DNA from 3 places in the Delftia sp. PE138 genome. Region 2 is predicted to be linked to each of the others. Evidence: predicted binding sites of a transcription regulator. Region 2 holds the regulator's gene; each other region holds the start of a gene.
What was found. The regulator FNR, encoded in region 2, switches genes on or off when oxygen is low (the NO sensors DNR and NnrR bind a similar motif). The targets are predictions, from matches to a motif close to TTGATNNNNATCAA.
Positions count from the first base shown of each region.

Region 1: HFGMBDPB_RS27755 (hemerythrin domain-containing protein) is a predicted target of FNR. The motif match lies at 4,991-5,004, and genes of this name have one in related genera.
Region 3: HFGMBDPB_RS21055 (FeoA family protein) is a predicted target of FNR. The motif match lies at 4,240-4,253, and genes of this name have one in related genera.

Region 1 covers NZ_JABEPN010000013.1:18,117-24,805, reverse strand. Annotated here, with positions in the region: gene HFGMBDPB_RS27785 (MlaE family ABC transporter permease) at 1-696, shown strand, start outside; gene HFGMBDPB_RS27780 (ABC transporter ATP-binding protein) at 696-1,499, shown strand; gene HFGMBDPB_RS27775 (MlaD family protein) at 1,699-2,661, shown strand; gene HFGMBDPB_RS27770 (ABC-type transport auxiliary lipoprotein family protein) at 2,675-3,343, shown strand; gene HFGMBDPB_RS27765 (CsbD family protein) at 3,867-4,085, shown strand; gene HFGMBDPB_RS27760 (hypothetical protein) at 4,231-4,818, shown strand; gene HFGMBDPB_RS27755 (hemerythrin domain-containing protein) at 5,065-5,565, shown strand; gene HFGMBDPB_RS27750 (MarC family protein) at 5,599-6,246, opposite strand; gene HFGMBDPB_RS27745 (SDR family oxidoreductase) at 6,260-6,689, opposite strand, start outside.
Region 2 covers NZ_JABEPN010000005.1:366,735-373,423, forward strand. Annotated here, with positions in the region: gene HFGMBDPB_RS19145 (sulfite exporter TauE/SafE family protein) at 1-461, opposite strand, end outside; gene hemN (oxygen-independent coproporphyrinogen III oxidase) at 467-1,849, opposite strand; gene fnr (fumarate/nitrate reduction transcriptional regulator Fnr) at 2,011-2,730, shown strand; gene HFGMBDPB_RS19160 (hypothetical protein) at 2,812-3,099, opposite strand; gene HFGMBDPB_RS19165 (FixH family protein) at 3,282-3,596, opposite strand; gene ccoG (cytochrome c oxidase accessory protein CcoG) at 3,654-5,108, opposite strand; gene ccoP (cytochrome-c oxidase, cbb3-type subunit III) at 5,186-6,103, opposite strand; gene HFGMBDPB_RS19180 (cbb3-type cytochrome oxidase subunit 3) at 6,131-6,268, opposite strand; gene ccoO (cytochrome-c oxidase, cbb3-type subunit II) at 6,280-6,689, opposite strand, start outside.
Region 3 covers NZ_JABEPN010000006.1:254,610-261,298, forward strand. Annotated here, with positions in the region: gene argF (ornithine carbamoyltransferase) at 4-936, shown strand; gene HFGMBDPB_RS21035 (hypothetical protein) at 978-1,196, shown strand; gene HFGMBDPB_RS21040 (YkgJ family cysteine cluster protein) at 1,291-1,638, shown strand; gene HFGMBDPB_RS21045 (hypothetical protein) at 1,701-1,895, opposite strand; gene feoB (ferrous iron transporter B) at 1,910-3,853, opposite strand; gene HFGMBDPB_RS21055 (FeoA family protein) at 3,850-4,206, opposite strand; gene HFGMBDPB_RS21060 (YkgJ family cysteine cluster protein) at 4,402-4,722, shown strand; gene HFGMBDPB_RS21065 (Lrp/AsnC family transcriptional regulator) at 4,747-5,217, opposite strand; gene HFGMBDPB_RS21070 (amino acid permease) at 5,356-6,689, shown strand, end outside.

The DNA of each region.
Region 1 (6,689 bases), on a different contig from region 2:
CGCTTTGCGCGTGCCCCGCACCGGGGCCCCTGGCGCGACATTTCCGGCCACCTCTACTCCATGGGCGCCACGGCCCTGCCCATCACGGCCCTGGTGGGCTTTCTGATCGGCGTGGTGCTGGCCTACCTGATGGCGCTGCAGCTGCGCCAGTTCGGGGCGGAATCCTTCATCGTCAACATCCTGGGCATCTCGCTGATCCGCGAGCTGGGCCCGCTGCTGGCGGCCATCTTGGTGGCGGGCCGCACGGGCTCGGCCATCACCGCCCAGATCGGCGTGATGCGCGTCACCGAAGAGCTGGACGCCATGCAGGTCATGGGCATACCGCACGGCTTTCGCCTGGTGCTGCCGCGTGCGCTGGCGCTGGCCATTGCCATGCCGCTGGTCTCGCTGTGGACCACGCTGGCCGCGCTGGCCGGCGGCATGCTGGCAGCCGACCTGACCATGGGCGTCACGGGCGCCTACTTTGCCGAGGCGCTGCCTGCCGCCGTGAAGATCGGCAACCTCTGGATCGCCATGGGCAAGTCCGTGGTCTTCGGCGCCCTCATCGCCCTGATCGGCTGCCACTGGGGCCTGCGCGTGGAGCCCAATACGCAGAGCCTGGGCAAGGGCACGACGGCCTCGGTGGTGTCGGCCATCACCATGGTCATCGTGGTGGATGCGATCTTCGCAATCCTTTTCAAAGATGTCGGAATCTGATGGCCATGGACACCGAAACCTCCTCCACGCCCGCAGCCGACGAGCCCATCGTGCGCATCGCCGGGCTGTGGAGCGTGTTCGGCGAAGGCGAGAACGCCTTTGCCGTGCACCAGGACCTGGACCTGGATGTGCAGCGCGGCGAGATGCTGTCCATCGTCGGCGGCTCGGGCACGGGCAAGACCGTGCTGCTGCGCCAGATGCTGGGGCTGCTGGAGCCCACCAAGGGCCGTGTCGAAGTGCTGGGCCGCCCGGCCAGCGAAATGGGCCGCGAGGGCGCTGCCAGCCGCGTGGGCATGCTGTTCCAGCACGGGGCGCTGTACTCGGCCTTCAGCGTGCTGGACAACGTGGCCTTCGCGCTGCGCGAGCAGGGCACGCTGCCCGACGAACTGGTGCGCGACGCGGCCCTGGTCAAGCTGCAGATGGTGGGCCTCAAGCCCGAGCATGCCTCGCGCATGCCGGCCGATCTCTCGGGCGGCATGATCAAGCGCGTGGCGCTGGCGCGGGCGCTGATCATGGACCCGCCCCTGCTGCTGCTCGACGAGCCCACGGCCGGCCTGGACCCCACCAGCTCCGACGAATTCTGCGAACTGCTGCGCGAGCTGCGTGCCGAGCTGGGCCTGACCGTCATCATGGTCACGCACGATCTGGACACGCTGTTCGCCCTGTCCTCGCGCGTGGCCGTGCTGGCCGAGAAGAAGGTGCTGGTCAGCGGCCCGCCGCGCGAGGTGGCTGAGTTCAAGCATCCGTTCATCGAGCATTTCTTCCAGGGCGAGCGCGGCAGGCGCGCGATGAGCACGGTATGAGAAGCCCCCCTGAGTCGCTTCGCGCCTTCCCCCCTCTCGCCTTGCGGGGGGGGACGACACCCTCGCGGCGGGGCGGCCCTTGCCCGGTGTCCCTCGCCTTCGGGCACGCCGGTTTTGAAGGCCTCGCCCTGAGTTGTGAATTGTCTGGGGGCCGCGGCCCCATGCCTTGTTTGCTGGGCTAACGTTATGGACCATTGATATGGAAAACAAATCACATGCCATGGCGGCCGGCATTTTCGTGCTGGTCGTGGCGGCCCTGCTGGCGGGGCTGGCGATCTGGCTGACGCGCGATACGCGGCAGTACAACGAGTACGAGCTGTCCACCAAGGATGGCATCAGCGGCCTGCAGGCCCAGGCGGCCGTGCGCTACAAGGGCGTGGCCGTGGGCAAGGTCACGCGGATCGGGTTCGATCCGCAGACCAATGGCAATGTGCTGATCCGCATCGCCATCGGTGTGAACACGCCCATCACGCCCACCACGTTCGCCGTGCTGGGCTACCAGGGCGTCACGGGCCTAGCCCATGTGCAGCTCGATGATGCGGACCAGCCCCAGCCCCAACTGCCCCCGGGCCCCAGCGGCCTGCCGCGCCTGCCGCTGCGCTCTTCGCCGCTGAGCATGCTGGCCGACCAGGGGCAGGTGCTGCTGGAGCGCGCCGATGAAATCTCGCGCCGCCTCAGCGACATGCTGGACACCGACAACCAAAAGCGCGTGAGCCAGGCGCTGGAGAACATTGCGGCCGCTGCCGCAGGCGTGCAGCAGCTCACGCAGAACCTGGACCGCACGCTGTCCACCCAGGTGCCGCAGCTCGCCGCCGACGCCCACAACACCCTGCAGTCGCTGGAGAAGGCCAGCAACGGAGCCGCCGCCGTGGCGTCCGAGCTGCAGCAGACCGTGCGCCGCGTGAACGCGCAGGACGGGCCGCTGGAGCAGATCGCCCAGAGCACGCGCGCACTGACCCGCATGGCCGATTCGCTGGGCCGCAGCACGGTGCCGCACGCCAACCGAGCGGCCGATGATGTCTCGCGCGCCGCGCGCCAGATGGGCACGGCCGCCAGCCGCTTCAGCGACAACCCGCAGGCCGTGATCTACGGGCCGGGCCAGGCCCGTCCTGGGCCGGGCGAGCCCGGCTTCGTCGCCCCGTCTGCAGCCACCCAGCCCTGACCGAGGAACCCGCATGTCCCCATCTCGCAAGACCGCCGTGGCCAGCGCTGGACTGGCCGCCGCCCTGATCCTGCTGGCCGGCTGCTCGGCCCTGCCGCAGCCCCCCGCCCAGCCCGCGCGCTATGACTTCGGCCTGGCGCCGCTGTCCACCCCCGCGCAGTCCGCCACATCCGCCGCCCCGCAGGCGCGTACGCCACTGGCGCTGGCCGATGTGGAGGCCCCCGCCCTGTCCGACGGCAGCACGGCCATGTTCTACCGCCTGGCCTATGCCAACGGCCAGGAACTGCGCCCCTACCAGCTGGCGCGCTGGAGCCAGCCTCCTGCACTGCTGCTGCAGCAGCGCCTGCGCAGCCAGCTGGGCCTGCAGCGCCCCGTGCTGGCCAGCAGCGAAAGCGTGGCCCAGCCGCGCCTGCAAGGCGCCGTGCCCACGCTGCTGCGCGTGGACATCGAAGAGTTCAGCCAGGTCTTTGACGCGCCCGGCTCCAGTGCCGGCGTGGTGCGCCTGCGCGCCACCCTGGTCGAGCAAAGCGGTGCCGTGGACCGCCTGCTCGGACAGAAGGTGTTCGAGGTGCGCAGTCCTGCAGCTTCGGGCGATGCGGCGGGCGGCGCCCAGGCCCTGGCCAAGGCCACGGATGCGGCCATTGCGCAGATCGATGCGTGGCTGGGGCAGCAGGGGCACTGAGCTGCTGCTGGATTTCCAGCCCATCCATTCTCTTGAGAACGGCTGGTGGGTGCATTGCATCCGCTGGCCGTTTTTTGTTTTCGGCAACTGGCTCTGCAAGCAAGTGGACTTTTTCTGCCCCTGCCGGATGGTTGCTTTTCGAGGCCGGGTCTCGGCCCGGCAGCCGACTGCCCTTTTCTTGATTCGCCAAGAAAGGTCAGATCACGAAGCAAGCCTGTCCTTCGGCAGGCTTGCAACCCCGCAACCGCCACGGCGCAGGCGCGGACATACGGGGAAAAGGCCGGGTACTCAGGGCAGGGGCGGGCCGCGCCTGACCCAGCGCTTCCCGCGCGTCCGTCAGGGGCTGTAGTCCCGATCCCACCGTCTCGGCTGCCCCTGGGACGACCGTCAACACTAGGTCCAGACTACGGCGCGCGGCGCGCAGGTTTTTTACAGTGAAACCGTCGCTGATGCAGATCGCGGCTTTGAAAAAACAAGGCCTGATTGCACGGCACGACTTCAACATCACTGAAAGGAACAAGCCATGAATGAAGACCGCATCAAGGGCAACTGGAAGCAATTCACCGGCAAGATCCGTGAGCAATGGGGCAAGCTCACCGATGACGATCTGGACGTGATCGCCGGCAAGCGCGAGCAATTCCTGGGCAAGCTGCAGGAGCGCCAGGGCCTGGCCCGCGACGCTGCCGAAAAGCAGCTGACCGACTGGCAAAAGCGCAACCCCGACTTCCGCTTCGAAGACTGACGAGGGTGGACTGCGGATGGGCTGGTCGCCCTGGCCGGCGCCCCCATCCGCTCCTCGACAGCCGGCATGCCCCCAGGGCATGCACCCAAGGCCCGCCGCCGCAGGCACCAAGGGCCACCTCAGTACAAATACAAGGAGTTCCATCATGCAAACACCGCAACGCTTTCGCCACATGCTGTCCGCCGTCGCCCTGGGCCTGATGGCCTCCGGCGCCATGGCCATGACCAATGCCGAGCACACGGCCGCCAAGAACCAGATCGAGGCCGACTACAAGGCTGCCAAGGAACAGTGCAAGCCGCTCAAGGACAACGCCAAGGACGTCTGCGAGAAGCAGGCCAAGGGCCAGGAAAACGTCGCCAAGGCTGAACTGGAATCGCGCCGCAATCCTTCGCCCAAGAACAGCGAAAAGGCACTCAAGGCCAAGGCTGATGCGGACTACGACATCGCCAAGGAAAAGTGCGATGACCTCAAGGGCGACGCCAAGGATGTCTGCGTGAAGGATGCCAAGGCTGCTCATGTGCGTGCCGTCGAAGCCGCCAAGGTGAACAAGGCCCAGGCCGAACCTGCCGCCAACTCTGCCGCCAAGGCCGCCAACGTGGCCGAGACCCGCAAGGACGCTGCCGAGGAAACCCGCGAAGCCGACTACAAGGCTGCCAAGGCCCGTTGCGACACCATGAGCGGTGACGCCAAGGATGCCTGCGTGGCGGATGCCAAGCGTAAATATGGACAGTAAGCTCCCCCTGAGCGGCTGACGCCGCTTCCCCCTCTCTACCCGCTTCGCGGGGGAGGGGGACGACCCCCTCGCCGCGAGGCGGCTCTTGCTTGGCGTCCCTGATGTTGGGGCGCGCCAGTTTTATCCGCCTTGACCAAGCCCCGCTCGCGGGGCTTTGCTGTTTTCGGGTTGGCTGATGTGGGTCAAACGGGTTGGGCGGTGCTGTTCCTAAGCTGCAGTCTTTCACGATGAAGGCAGGAGAAGCGTATGGCCGTGCTGGAATGGAGCGGAGCGCTGGCATTGGAGTTGCCGGCCATGGACGAGGTGCACCAGGAGTTCGTGCTGCTGCTGGCCGAGGTGGAGGCGGCCGATGATGCGCAGCTGTGCGTGCGCTGGGATGAGCTGATCGCGCATACGCAGGTGCATTTCGACCAGGAAGACCGCTGGATGCAGTCCACGCGGTTCACCAGCACCAACTGCCACAGCCTGCAGCACAAGGTGGTGCTGCAGGTGATGCGCGAGGGGGCGGCCAAGGCGGCAGCGGGGGATCTGGCCGTGATCCGCAGCATGGCGGGCGAGCTGGCGGCCTGGTTCGTGCACCATGCGCAGACCATGGATGCGGCGCTGGCCCTGCATCTGCGCAGCGCGGGCTTCGATCCCGCCACGGGCTCGCTGGCCCACCCCGAGGCCTTGCCCGAGCAGCCCATCACGGGCTGCGGCGGTGCCTGCGACGGCAGCGCCGACCGCGCGCGGGCCGTGCCGGCCTGATCCGGCGGGCCTTCAATCGGCCAGCCAGCCCGCTCAGGGCACGATCGCGGGCGAGGCCAGGATGGGGAAGATCTTCACCAGCCCGCCCGCCATCACCTCTACGGCCAGGGCCGCGAGGATCAGGCCCATGAGCCGCGTCATCACGTTGATGCCGGTCTTGCCCAGCACGCGCGCAATCGGGTCGGCCAGCGAAAAGCAGACCATCACCACCAGCGCCACCACCACGCCATAGCCCACCAGCGCCAGGTGCTGCCAGATGGTGCGTGCCTGGTCGGCATAGATCACCACGGTGGACATGGAGGCCGGCCCTGTCAGCAGCGGAATCGTCAGCGGCACCACGGCAATGCTGTTGCCCATGGCGGCCTTTTCCGCGCCTGCCGCCAGCGTGGGCGCGTTGGGCCGTTCCTCGGCCGGGCGGGCGTTGAGCATGTTCATCGCGCTGATCAGCAGCAGCAGGCCTCCGCCCACCTGGAAGCTCTGCAGCGAGATGTTGAAGAAGTCCAGCACCTGCAGCCCGATGATGGCGCAGGCCGCGATCACGCAGAACGAGGCCAGCGCCGCCGTGCGAATGGTCTGCTGGCGCTGCTGGGCGCTGAATCCCTCGGTGTAGTGGATGAAGAAGGGGACGATGGCCAGCGGGTTGATGATGGCCACCAAAGTGATCAGCGGTTTGAGGTCCATGGTTGCCTTGGAGCTAGAGGTTGCCGCCCGAGATATCGACCAGGCTGCCCGTGGTGTAGTGCGAGCCGTCGGACATCAGCCAGAGGATGGCGTCGGCCACCTCCTCGGCCCTGCCGCCGCGCTGCATGGGCACGTTGGGCGCCACGCGCTCGACGCGGTCGGGCTGTCCGCCGCTGGCGTGGATGTCGGTCTCTATCAAGCCGGGCCGCACGGCGTTCACGCGTATGCCCTGGGCGGCGACTTCCTTGGCCAGGCCCAGCGTCATCACGTCCAACGCGCCCTTGGCGGCCGCATAGTCCACGTACTGGCCCGGTGCGCCCAGCCGCGAAGCGATGCTGGAGACGTTCACGATGGCGCCTCCCCTTCCGCCATGGCGGGTGCTCATGCGCCGCACGGCCTCGCGCGCGCAGATGAAGCTGCCGATGGTATTGACGCGGAACATG
Region 2 (6,689 bases):
ATGAGCGCCCAGGCATAGCCCGCCGCCAGCGTGCCGCCAGGGGCGGACACCCAGGGCTGCACGCGCCGCCAGGCGGCGCGGCCCGCAGACTCCAGCCAGGCGGGCTGGCGGGCCTGCACCATCATGGCCAGGCCCCAGGCCATCACGGCGACATGGGTCAGCGTCCAGAACGGCTGCAGCGCCGTGGTCTGGCTGGTGAGCCAGGACAGGCTTTCCATGGCCAGCGCCGAGGCAGCGCCCAGGCTGGCATAGCCGGCCAGCCGCCCGCCATGGAACAGCGCCGTGCGCAGCCACAGCCGGCTTTGCAGTCCATGGACGGCGACCACCTGCCCACCACCCTGTACCGTGCCCTGCCCCGCCCCGCCCGTGACCACGCCGCAGGGCGCGGCGCACATGGCAAGGCAATGGGGCCCGCCGACGAGCCCCATGATCAAAGCGGTCCAGAGCAGCGACAACAGCATGGGGCCTAGATGATCCTCGAAAACCGCGCCCGGTTCTTGTCGGCCTGCAGATATCGGTCAAACAGCATGGCCACGCCACGCACGAAGTACCAGCCCATCGGCGTGACCTGGAAGCCCTCGTCGCTGATCTGCACCAGCCCCTTGGCCTGCAGGTCCTGAAGCGCCGCCAGCTCGGGGGCGAAGTACTCGCGAAAGCCCAGCAGCCAGGCCTGCTCCATGGGCTCGAACAACACGGCGCCCTGGCACATGATGGCCATGATGACGGCGCGCCGCACCAGATCATCGCGCGACAGTGCCAGGCCGCGCACCACGGGCAGGTGGCCGGCGTCGATGGCGTCGTAGTACTCCTCCAGCGTCTTGGCGTTCTGGCTGTAGCTGGCCCCCACCTTGCCGATGGCCGACACGCCCAGCGCAATCAGGTCGCAGTCGGGCTGGGTGCTGTAGCCCTGGAAGTTGCGATGCAGCCGGCCCTGGCGCTTGGCCACGGCCAGCGCGTCCTCGGGCAAGGCGAAGTGGTCCATGCCCACGTAGACATAGCCGCCCTCCATGAAGGCCGCGATGGAGCGCGAGAGCATGGCCAGCTTGTCGGCGCCCTGGGGCAGGTCCTCGGCCGCGATGCGCCGCTGCGGCTTGAAGCGCTCGGGCAGGTGGGCATAGGCATAGAGCGCGATGCGGTCGGGCCGCAGCGCATTGACCTGGGCCAGCGTGCGCTCGAAGGACTCGGGCGTCTGCTTGGGCAGGCCGTAGATCAGGTCCACGTTGATGGAGGCAAAGCCCAGCTGCCGTGCCGCTGCCACCAGCGCGAACACCTGCTCGGCCGGCTGCACGCGGTGCACGGCGATCTGCACCTGTTCGTCGAAGTCCTGCACGCCGAAGCTCAGGCGGTTGAAGCCCAGCTCCTTGAGCACGGCCAGGCGTTCGACGCTGACGGTGCGCGGATCGACCTCGATGGAGTATTCGCCGCCCGGCTCCAGCTTGAAATGCTCGCGCAGCAGGGCCATCAGCGTGCGCAGCTCATCGTCCGAGAAGAAGGTGGGCGTGCCGCCGCCCAGGTGCAGCTGGCTGACGGCCTGACCCTTGCCGCAATGGGCCGTGTGCAAGGCCATCTCGCGCGCCAGGTAGTCCAGGTAGACGGCAGCGCGATCGTGGTGGCGCGTCACGATCTTGTTGCAGGCGCAGTAGTAGCACAGCGACTCGCAGAACGGCACATGCACATACAGCGACAAAGGCATGGCCCGCGCTGCGGTACTCGATTTGCGGTGCTCAAGTGCCAGGATATAGTCTTCAGCACCGAAAGCCTCCACGAAACGATCGGCAGTGGGGAACGAGGTGTATCGGGGCCCCGGTACGTCGAAGCGACGCAGCAGCTCTGGGGTGACAGCGGTCATGGGTTTTTTCCTCTAATGTCGTCCACTGTGCCGCAGCCCATTGGCCGCGTCCTTGACTCATATCAAGAGTTGTTCGCGGCAGTGCTGCGACAATTTGATCCAACTCATCGCCATCCACGAGGTCACCGCCGGCGCACTGCTGCGCCGCTGATGTTTACTCCATGAACCTTCAGACCATCAAAGCATCCTGTTCCAATTGCAACCTGCGCGAGCTGTGCATGCCCATGGGCCTGGATGCCGAGCAGATGCAGCGCATCGACGACATCGTGGCCACGCGCCGCAAGGTCAAGCGCGGCGGCCTGCTGTTTCGCAACGGTGAGTCCTTCACCTCGCTGTACGCCATCCGCACGGGCTTCTTCAAGACCTGCGTGGCCACCGAGGACGGGCGCGACCAGGTCACGGGCTTTCAGATGGCCGGCGAGATCATCGGCCTGGATGGCATCGTCAACGACCACCACACCTGCGATGCGGTCGCGCTGGAAGACGCCGAGGTCTGCGTCATGCCCTTCGACAAGCTGGAGGACCTGTCGCGCGAGGTCACGGCCCTGCAAAACCATGTGCACAAGGTCATGAGCCGCGAGATCGTGCGCGAGCATGGCGTGATGCTGCTGCTGGGCAGCATGCGTGCCGAGGAGCGCCTGGCCGCCTTCGTGCTCAACCTGGTGCAGCGCCTGCACGCCCGGGGCTTTTCCAAGTCGGAACTGGTGCTGCGCATGACGCGCGAGGAAATCGGCAGCTACCTGGGCCTGAAGCTGGAGACGGTGAGCCGCACCTTCTCGAAGTTTGCCGAGGAAAACATCATCGAGGTGCGCCAGCGCCATCTGCGCATCCTGGACACGGACGCGCTCAAGCGCATCGTCAACAGCCAGCAGTGCCAGTGAGGCCGCAAGGCCCCACCCCCCGGCAATGAACAAGGCCCGCTGTCGCGGGCCTTTTTCATTGCCATTGCAGTGCACGCAGGTTCAATCGCGCCCCAGGCCCTGCATGGCCAGATTTGGGTCCGGCTCGGAGACCACGCCGTCGTTGAGATCGTGCGTGGAGCGTCCCAGCATGGTGGTCATGAGGCTGGACAGCATGGTCACGCCCCAGAAGGCGAAGAAGGCCAGCGTGTAGATTCCCTGCCGCGACCAGCCCAGGTCGCCGAGCCAGTGCAGCTCCAGCGGGTCCACGAAGGCGAATACCAGCATCTCCATCACGGCGGCGGCCAGAAAGGCCGGCCAGGCAATCCACATCCAGCGTTGGGCCAACATCAGCGATCTCCTTGAGCTGTCGAGGGGTGGCTTTCATTGTGCGCGCCGCCCGCGCACCGTGCCAAGCCCTGCGCACCCTGCACTGCCTGTAGGAAACCCTTGGCCCTCGCGCATGCTGGAGATGCCATCCACCATGCAAAAAAGGCCGCGACTGCGGCCTTGTGCACGGCATTTTCCTGCGTTCAGCGGTCCGTGGGATGGTCCTGCGCGGGCGTGGCCGCGTGGTTGCGGCCGGTGACCGCGGGCGCCAGGCTCTTGGGCACTTCACGCACGCCATCGGCACGCTCGTTGATGGTGATGCCATTGCGGTAATAGTCAGGATCGATCACGGGATCGGCGCCATTGATCGCAATGACGGCCGTGACCACGCCAGCCACCACGACGGCGGCCGGGCCGGCCACCACGAGCCAGACATGGGCGAACTTCCACCAGGGCTTGCCGGCGTCCGGATGCGAAGGGGCCGTGGCGGGCGCGGAGACTGCGGGACTGGAAGACATGGATAACCTCTTTCTTTCAAACAGCCGGCGCAGCCTGGGCGGTGCCGGCCAGACATATCACCGGGGCACCAGGAAGACGGCCTTTTCGGACGCGCGTCCCGCGCCTGAATGCACGGCATCGATATCGAAGAATACGGTGTGCGAGCCCGGCTCGGCGGAACCGTAGGGAATCTGCAGCCGCGCCGCAATGCCGCGCGTCTCGGCCGGGCCGACCTCGACCTCCTGCTCGGACGCCAGCTCCAGCCCGTCGAGGCCATGGGCGCTGATGCGGTAGCGCTGGGCCTGCTCGGTGGCATTCATGATCTGCAGGCGGTAGACATTTTCCAGCTTGCCGCCCGCGACGATGCGCGACAGCGACGCCCGGTCGCGTATCACGTCGACCTTGACCGACTGGCGCAGCGCCAGGCTCACGATCATGGCCATGCTCAGGCCGATCAGCACGGCCGAGTAGACCAGTACGCGCGGACGGAAGATGCGGCGCAGCACCTGGGCCCGCCGCCACAGGCCGGCCATGGCGTTCTGCGTGGTCAGCCGGATGAGGCCGCGCGGATACTCCATCTTGTCCATGATGGAATTGCAGGCGTCTATGCACAGACCGCAGCCTATGCATTCGTACTGCAGGCCGTTGCGGATGTCGATGCCCACGGGGCAGACCTGCACGCACATCTTGCAGTCGATGCAGTCGCCCAGGCCCTGGGCCTTGTAGTCCACCTTCTTGGTGCGCGGCGCGCGCGGCTCGCCCCGGCCCGTGTCGTAGCTGACGATCATGGTGTCGCGGTCGAACATGGCGCTCTGAAAGCGCGCATAGGGGCACATGTACTTGCAGACCTGCTCGCGCATGTAGCCGGCGTTGCCATAGGTGGCGAAGCCGTAGAACAGCACCCAGAAGACCTGCCAGCTGCCCTGCAGCGCCAGCAGCTCGCCGCCCAGCTCGCGGATGGGCACGAAGTAGCCCACGAAGGTGAAGCCGGTCCACAGGGCAATGGCAATCCACAGCAACTGCTTGAGCGACTTCTTCCAGAGCTTTTCAAAGGTCCAGCCGTTCTTGTCCAGGCGCATGCGCGCGCTGCGGTCGCCCTCGACCTTGCGCTCCACCCACATGAAGATTTCGGTGTAGACCGTCTGCGGGCAGGAAAAGCCGCACCACAGGCGACCGGCCACGGCCGTGAACAGGAACAGCGCCAGCGCCGAAATGATCAGCAGGCCCGCCAGGTAGATGAAATCCTGCGGGTACAGCACCAGCCCGAACAGGTAAAAGCGCCGCGCCCCCAGGTCGAACAGCACCATCTGGCGCTGCCCCCATTCCAGCCAGGGCAGGCCATAGAAAACCAGTTGGGTGAGAAACACCAGAGCCCATCGCCAGCGTGCGAAGACACCGCTGATGGAGCGCGGGTAGACCTTCTTCTCGGACTCGAACATCGACACCAGCTGGCCCGGGTCCGGGTCGGCAGGCGTGATCGGAATGACTTTGCGGGGAGGCTTCCCGGCATCATCCCCGTTCTCGGGCTTCATGGTGGGTTCCTTGGTTTTTTGGAATATCTGAAAACTCAAAAGGCAAAAAGGCGGCGCCGCAGCGCCGCCCCCTGTCCTTATTGACGGACTGCGCCGTCTTTGTGCGACATGCCCCAGACATAGGAGGCAAGCACCGCGATCTGCGCCTCGGTCAGCTTGTCCTTCTGGGCAGGCATCTCGTTGTGCTTGCCGTTGTTGATCATGGCCGTGATGGCGGCCTCGCCCCAGCCGTGCAGCCAGATGTCATCGGTCAGGTTGGGCGCGCCCAGGGCCTGGTTGCCCTTGCCGTCCATGCCATGGCAGGCGGCGCAGGCCGTGAACTTGGACTTGCCCAGCGAAGCCTTGAGCGAGTCGTGCGGGCTGCCCGACAGGCTCAGCACATAGTGCGAGAGGTTGCGCACATCGTCGGGCGTGCCGACGGCAGCGGCCATGGGCGGCATGATGCCGATGCGGCCCGCCGTGATGGTTTCCCTGATCTTGTCGGGCGTGCCGCCATGCAGCCAGTCGCCATCGGTCAGGTTGGGGAAGCTCTTGCCGCCGCGTGCATCCGAGCCGTGGCACTGCGCGCAGTTGTTCATGAACAGGCGCTCGCCAATGGCCATGGCCTGGGGGTCCTTGGCCATGTCTTCGGTGCTCATGCTCGTGAACTTGGCGTACAGCGGCTCCAGGTCCGCGCGGGCCTTGGCCATCTCGTTTTCATAGGCGCCCAGCTGCGTCCAGCCCAGCTTGCCCGCGAACGAGCCCAGGCCCGGATAGGCCGCCAGGTAGGCGAAGCCGAACACCGAGGTGATGATGAACAGCCACATCCACCACTTGGGCATGGGGTTGTTCAGCTCGCGCAGGTCCTCGTCCCAGACGTGGCCCGTGGTGTTGTCGGCCGAGGGGACCACCTTCTTGCGTGCGGTGAGATACAGCAGCAGCAGGCAGCCGATGATGCCGCCCAGCGTGATCGCCGTGACATAGATCGACCAGAAGTTGTTTACGAAATCGCTCATGGGAAGTTCTCGTTCTGGTGGAGGGACTCAGTCTTGCTCGAACGGCAGCTGGGCGGCCTCTTCGAAACGGGCCTGGTTGCGGCGGGCGAACGCCCACCACCAGATACCGATGAAGCAGGCCAGAGAGGCCAGCGTGGCCACGATGCGCATGGTGGTGATGTCCATGTCGCTCTCCTTTACTTGACCGAACGGCCCAGCACCTGCAGGTAGGCGATGACGGCGTCCATTTCCGTCTTGCCCTTGACCTGCTCGGCGGCGCCGCTGATTTCCTCGTCGCTGTAGGGCACGCCCACCTTGCGCAGCGCGCTCATGTGCTGGGCGACCACGGTGTCATCCACCTTGTTCTTCTCCAGCCAGGAGTAGGCAGGCATGTTGGACTCGGGCACCACGTCGCGCGGGTTGTTCAGGTGGATGCGGTGCCATTCGTCGCTGTACTTGCCGCCCACGCGGTGCAGGTCGGGACCCGTGCGCTTGGAACCCCATTGGAAGGGGTGGTCGTAGACGAACTCGCCCGCCACCGAGTAGTGGCCGTAGCGCATGGTCTCGGCGCGGAAGGGGCGGATCATCTGCGAGTGGCAGTTGTAGC
Region 3 (6,689 bases), on a different contig from region 2:
CCTATGACTGCCATCAAGCACTATCTGCAGTTTTCCGACTTCACGGCCGACGAGTACGCCTATGTGCTCGAGCGCGCGGCCCTGATCAAGAAGAAGTTCAAGAACTACGAAAAGCACCACACGCTCAGCGACCGCACGCTGGCCATGATCTTCGAGAAGGCCAGCACGCGCACCCGCGTGAGCTTCGAGGCCGGCATGTACCAGCTCGGCGGCTCGGTGGTCCACCTGACCACGGGCGACAGCCAGCTGGGCCGCGCCGAGCCCATCGAGGACAGCGCGCGCGTCATCAGCCGCATGACCGACCTGGTGATGATCCGCACCTACGGCCAGGACAAGATCGTGCGCTTTGCCGAGTACTCGCGCGTGCCCGTCATCAACGGCCTGACCAACGAGTTCCACCCCTGCCAGATCCTGGCCGACATCTTCACCTTCATCGAGCACCGCGGCTCGATCCAGGGCAAGACCGTCGCCTGGGTCGGCGACGGCAACAACATGGCCAACACCTGGCTGCAGGCGGCCGACCTGCTGGGCTTCACCGTCCACGTCAGCACGCCGGGCGGGTACGAGGTGGACGAGAAGCTGGCCTTTGGCGGCAAGGCGCCGCGCGAGGGCTGCTACAAGGTCTTCAAGGACCCGCTGGACGCCTGCAAGGGCGCCGACCTGGTGACCACCGACGTGTGGACCAGCATGGGCTACGAGGCCGAGAACGAGGCCCGCAAGAAGGCCTTCGCCGACTGGTGCGTGGATGCCGAGATGATGGCCGCCGCGCGTGCCGACGCCCTGTTCATGCACTGCCTGCCCGCCCACCGTGGCGAGGAAGTGCAGGCCGAGGTCATCGACGGGCCGCAGTCCGTGGTCTGGGATGAGGCAGAGAACCGGATGCATGTGCAAAAGGCACTGATGGAGTACCTGCTGCTGGGCCGCCAGCCGGGCTGATCACGCCCACTCCTTTGGCCCAGGCGCATTCCCTCACACCCATGCACCTGAGCCACGAACACTCCAGACACCGCCTGCAGGCCAAGCGCCCCCAGGCGGTGTTTCCGTTGGGCGGCTGCGCATTGCGCCATCCGCACATTGCACGCCATACGCGCGTGCCCTCGTTCTTCGGGCCGCGCCGGCATTTCGCGGCCCGGGTGCGTGCGCTGTTCGTGCGCATCCACACCTTCTATCTGAAGTTCCTCCAGGGCCATACCTAGGGCCGCACCCCCTCTTCCCAGCCTTATGCGCCGCCCCGGGCACCGGGCGCGGCAAGCCTGTGCGTGCCCTGCTGTCTCCCGAAGAAGAACTTCCATGTCCGAAGCCCTGCATCCCTGCCTGAACTGCGGCGTCTGCTGCGAACACTTCCGTGTCGAATTTTCCGTCTACGAGCTGCGCTCCATGGGCGGCACCGTTCCCGATGAACTGGCCCATGAGGTCCACGGCAACCGCTGGCGCATGAACGGCACCGAGCGCCGCCCCGTGCGCTGCACGGCCCTCACGGGCCGCTGCGGCGAACAGGTGGCATGCAGCATCTACGAGCAGCGCTCATCGACCTGCCGGGAATTCGAGATGGGCACGGACCGCTGCAACGCTGCGCGCCTGGCGCATGGCCTGCCTGCGCTGGATGACGGCACCCGCATCTGGCTGGCCGCTGCCTGAGCGTGCAACCGGCCGGCGGCCCGGCGACCGGCCTGGCGACCGGCCTGGCGACCGATCTGGCGCTATGGCTGGCGCCTGTCCGGTGCACAGCTGTCTCCGCCGCAGGCGCTGCAGCCGCCACAGCCCCCCCCGTCCTTGGGCGCCAGCGACGGATGCAGCTGACCGGCCTTCAGCCGCCAACTTGCCGGCAGGTAGCGCCAGACCAGGGACACGGCCGCCACCACCACGATCACGCCCACGATGATGTTTTGCCACATGCTCAAGGCCCTCCTCAGCCCGCGCCCAGCGCGAGGGCCACGCGGTAGGTGATGAAGCTGGCCAGGTAGGCCAGCGCGAACAGGTAGCCCGTCATCAGCAGCGGATAGCGCCAGCCATTGGTCTCGCGCCGCACGGCCGCCAGCGTGGAAATGCACTGGGGCGCGAACACGAACCAGGCCAGCAGCGACAGCGCCGTGGCCAGGGACCAGGTATGGGCGATCAGCGGCCCCAGCTGCTCGGCCATGGCCTCGTCGCTGGCAGCGGACAGTGCATAGACCGTGCCCATGGCACTGACGGCCACTTCGCGCGCGGCCATGCCGGGCACCAGGGCGATGGCGATCTGCCAGTTGAAGCCGATCGGCGCCAGCACCACCTCCAGCCAGCCGCCGATGCGGCCTGCAAAGCTGTAGCGGATGGCCGCTTCGGTGACGCCATCGGGCGGCGCCGGGTAGCTGGCCAGGAACCACAGCACGATGCTCACGGTCAGGATGAAGCCGCCGACGCGGCGCAGGAAGATCATGGCGCGCTCGTACAGGCCCAGGGCCAGGCTGCGCGGGCTGGGCCAGCGGTAGGAGGGCAGCTCCATCAGCAGCGGCGTGGGGCCGGCGCTGCGGCCCACCAGCTTGGCCACGCCGGCCACGGCCATGGCGCTGGCGATGCCGGCCACGTACAGCGCGAACAGCACCAGGCCCTGCAGGTTGAAGATGCCGCCCACCGTGCGCTCGGGAATGAAGGCGCTGATCAGCAGCGCATAGACCGGCAGGCGCGCCGAGCAGGTCATCAGCGGCGCGATCATGATGGTCACCAGGCGGTCGCGCCAGCTGGTGATGGAGCGCGTGGCCATGATGCCGGGCACGGCGCAGGCGAAGCTGGACAGCAGCGGAATGAAGGAGCGGCCCGACAGGCCGACCTTGCCCATGATGCGGTCCAGCAAAAAGGCGGCACGCGGCAGGTAGCCCGAATCCTCGAGTGCAAGGATGAACAGGAACAGGATCAGGATCTGCGGCAGGAAGACCAGCACGGCGCCCGTGCCGGCGATCACGCCATCGGCCAGCAGGCTGCGCAGCGCGCCTTCGGGCATGTGCTCGTTGACCAGAGCCGAGACGGCCGAAACGCCGCCCTCGATGCCATCCATCAGCGGCTGCGCCCAGCTGAACACGGCCTGGAACATCAGGAACAGCGTGGCCGCCAGCAGCAGCATGCCCCACAGCGGGTGCAGCACCACGGCGTCGATGCGGTCGTCGCGCCGGGTATCCGCCACGGGCTCCTTGACGCAGTCGGCCATGATGCGGGCCACCTGCTGGTGCAGGGCCAGCACCTGCTCGCGCGCATCGCCCGGGCGGGCCGGGGCCTGCAGCTGCGGCGCCGCCAGGGCGCGGGCTTCGGGGCCGTCCAGCCATTGCAGCAGTTCGCGCGCGCCGTCCTGGCGCACGCCCACCGTGGACAGCACGGGCATGCCCAGGGCGCGTGACAGCGCCTCGCGGTCGATATCGATGCCCTGGCGCCTGGCCATGTCGCTCATGTTGAGCACCAGCAGCATGGGCAGGCCCAGGCGCTGGGCCTCCAGCACCAGGCGCAGGTTCAGGCGCAGATGGGTGGCGTCGGTGACGCAGACCAGCAGTTCGGGCGGCGCCTCGCGCGCATGGCGGCCCGAGACGATGTCGCGCGTGATGCGTTCGTCCTCGCTGTGGGCGTGCAGGCTGTAGGTGCCCGGCAGGTCCAGCACGCGCACGCGCCGGCCGCTGGCCGTGCTCAGCCAGCCTTCCTTGCGCTCAACGGTCACGCCCGCGTAGTTGGCCACCTTCTGGCGTGCGCCGGTCAGCAGGTTGAACAGCGCCGTCTTGCCGCAGTTGGGGTTGCCCAGCAAGGCCAGGCGCAGTGCGGAATCACCGCTGCCGCCGCCGCCCTGGGCAGGCTGCAGCGGCTGGATGAGTTTGGGAGAGGACGACGCGCTCATGCCACCGCCTCCGGCGCCACGCGCACCAGGGCCGCCTCATGGCGGCGCAAAGCGAACGTGGTCTGGCCCACGCGCACGGCCAGCGGGTCGTCGCCCGGAAAGCCCGCGGCCAGGATGCGCACGGGCTCGCCGGGCAGAAAGCCGATCTCCATGAGCCGCAGCAGCAGTTCCTGCTCGCTGGCATCGCGTGCGGCATGGAGCTCGACCACGCGCGCCGATACCTGGCGGGGCAGGGCATCAAGGGTGATGGCCGTGGTGGCAGCAACGGCGGCAACGGCAGCAGAGGAGGACATGGGAGGCGCGGACAGCGTGGACGGAGCCGCAGCGTCCGTCGCGGGGTTCATCGAATGCATGGCGTGTTGTATCAATTGATTTTTATTCTCATTTTGATTTTGATCGAACCCGGGCGGCGGGACCGCGCATGGTATCGGAGTGCGGGACAGGGTTTTGCGTTCCCGGCTTTGCCCCCTGGCGGGCCCAGGCGGGCGGCGCGCGGCACAATGGCGGCCGACGCCGACACGGCCTTTGCGCACTCCCCTCCCCACGCCATGACCCATCCCTGCCTGAGCTGCGGCGCCTGCTGCGCATCGTTTCGCGTGGACTTTTCCGTGCACGAGTCGCAGGCGCAGGGCGGCCGCGTGCCAGCCGGGCTGGCCGAGGAAGTCACCGACCACACCTGCCGCATGCGCGGAACCGACTGGGCGCGTCCCCGCTGCGCGGCCCTGGTCGGCAAGGTGGGCGAGAAGGCCCATTGCGGCATCTATGAATGGCGCCCCTCGCCCTGCCGCGAGTTCGCCGCCGGCAGCGATGCCTGCAACCGCGTGCGCGTGCGCCATGGCATGCAGGCGCTGGACAGCGGCCTGCTCTAGCAGCCTGCCAGGCGCCACCAGCCGTCATTCCACCGGCAGCCCCGCCAGCTGTCCCTTGAATTCCTGCAGCGAGAAATGCGTGTGCACCTGGCGCACGCCGGGCAGCCGGTGCAGGCGGCTGAGCAGCAGATCGGAATAGGCGTCGAGATCGCGCGCCACGACGACCAGCAGGAAGTCCTCCGGCCCCGAGATGCCATGGAACATCACGACCTCGGGAATGGCGCAGACCGCTTCCTGGAAATGGCGCGAGGACTCCTCGTTCTGGTGGTCTATACCCACCATCACGAAGGCCAGCACGCCAAAACCTATGGCGCGCCGGCTCAGCGCGGCGTGGTAGCCGGTGATCACGCCCTCGTCCTCCAGCCGCTTGATGCGCCGCCATGACGGTGACTGCGACAAATGCACACGCTGCGCCAGCTCACCCGAGGTCAGCCGCGCGTTGTCCTGCAGGGCGCGGATCAGCAGCCGGTCCGTTCTGTCGATGTCGATTGGCATAAACCACCTATGAATTCATGTTTCACAGAATAACTTATCCAAGATCAAGTCGATTTAGGGATAACTACTAAACGCCCCGCGAAGGCCGTCCATAGCATCCGCCTCCGAAGCCCCCCACAGCAACGGAGACAACAACCCATGCCAGCCTTCGAAGACATCGTCCAGCGCGAAGCCGGACTCAAACAGCAGCTGTCCGCCGGACAGATGACCATGATCGCCATCGGCGGTGCCGTCGGCACCGGCCTGTTCCTGGGCAGCGGCTTTGCCATCGGCTTTGCCGGGCCCAGCGTGCTGATCAGCTATGCCATCGGCGCAGTGATCTCGCTGCTGCTCATGGGCTGCCTGGCCGAGATGACGGTGGCCCACCCGACCTCGGGCTCGTTCGGCGCCTATGCCGAGCACTACATCAGCCCGATGGCCGGCTTCATGGTCCGCTATGCCTACTGGGCCTGCGTGGTGCTGGCCGTGGGCACCGAGGTGACGGCCGTGGGCCTGTACATGGGCTACTGGTTCCCCGAGGTGCCGCGCTGGGCCTGGGTGGTGATCTTCTCGGGCGCGCTCATCGGCGTGAACATGATGAGCGTCAAGGCCTTCGGCGCCGTGGAGTACAGCTTCTCCATGATCAAGATCATCGCCATCGCGGCCTTTATCGTGGTCGGCGCCTGGGTGGTGTTCGGCGCCCGTCCGGACGGCGTGGGCTTTGCCAACTACGTCAACAACGGCGGCTTCTTCCCCAACGGCCTGTGGGGAACCTGGGTGGGCGTGATCATCGCCATCTTCAGCTACCTGAGCATCGAGATGATCGCGGTGGCCGCCGGCGAGGCCAAGGACCCGCAGCGCGCCGTCACCAGCGCCTTCCGCTCCACCATGGTGCGCCTGGTGGTGTTCTACCTGGCCACGATCGCGCTGATGCTGGCCATCGTGCCGTGGTCGGCCGCCGGCAAGGAGGGCAGCCCCTTCGTCAAGGTGATGGAGATCATCGGCCTGCCCGGCGCGGCCAGCGTGGTCAATTTCGTGGTGCTGGTGGCTGCCCTGTCGGCCATGAACAGCCAGCTGTACATCACCACCCGCATGATGTTCAGCCTCTCGCGCGCCGGCCATGCGCCCGCCGTGCTGGGCCGCGTGAACTCGCGCGGCGTGCCGCTGCCGGCGCTGCTGCTGTCCTGCCTGGGCATTGCCGTGGCCACGCTGTTCAACATCATCAATCCCGAGCAGTCCTTCATGCTGATGATGGCCGTGGCCATGTTCGGCGCCATGTTCACGTGGTTCATGATTTTCGTGACCCACCTGTTCTTCCGCATCCACTGGGTGCGCCAGGGCAACCGGCCGCTGGCCTTTCGCATGTGGGGCTTTCCGGTGCTGACGCTGCTGGGCGCGGCGCTGATGCTGGCCGCCCTGGTGTCCACGCTGTTCACCGACGTATTCCGCCTGACCGTGCTCACGGGCCTGCCCTTTTTGCTGCTGCTGGCCGC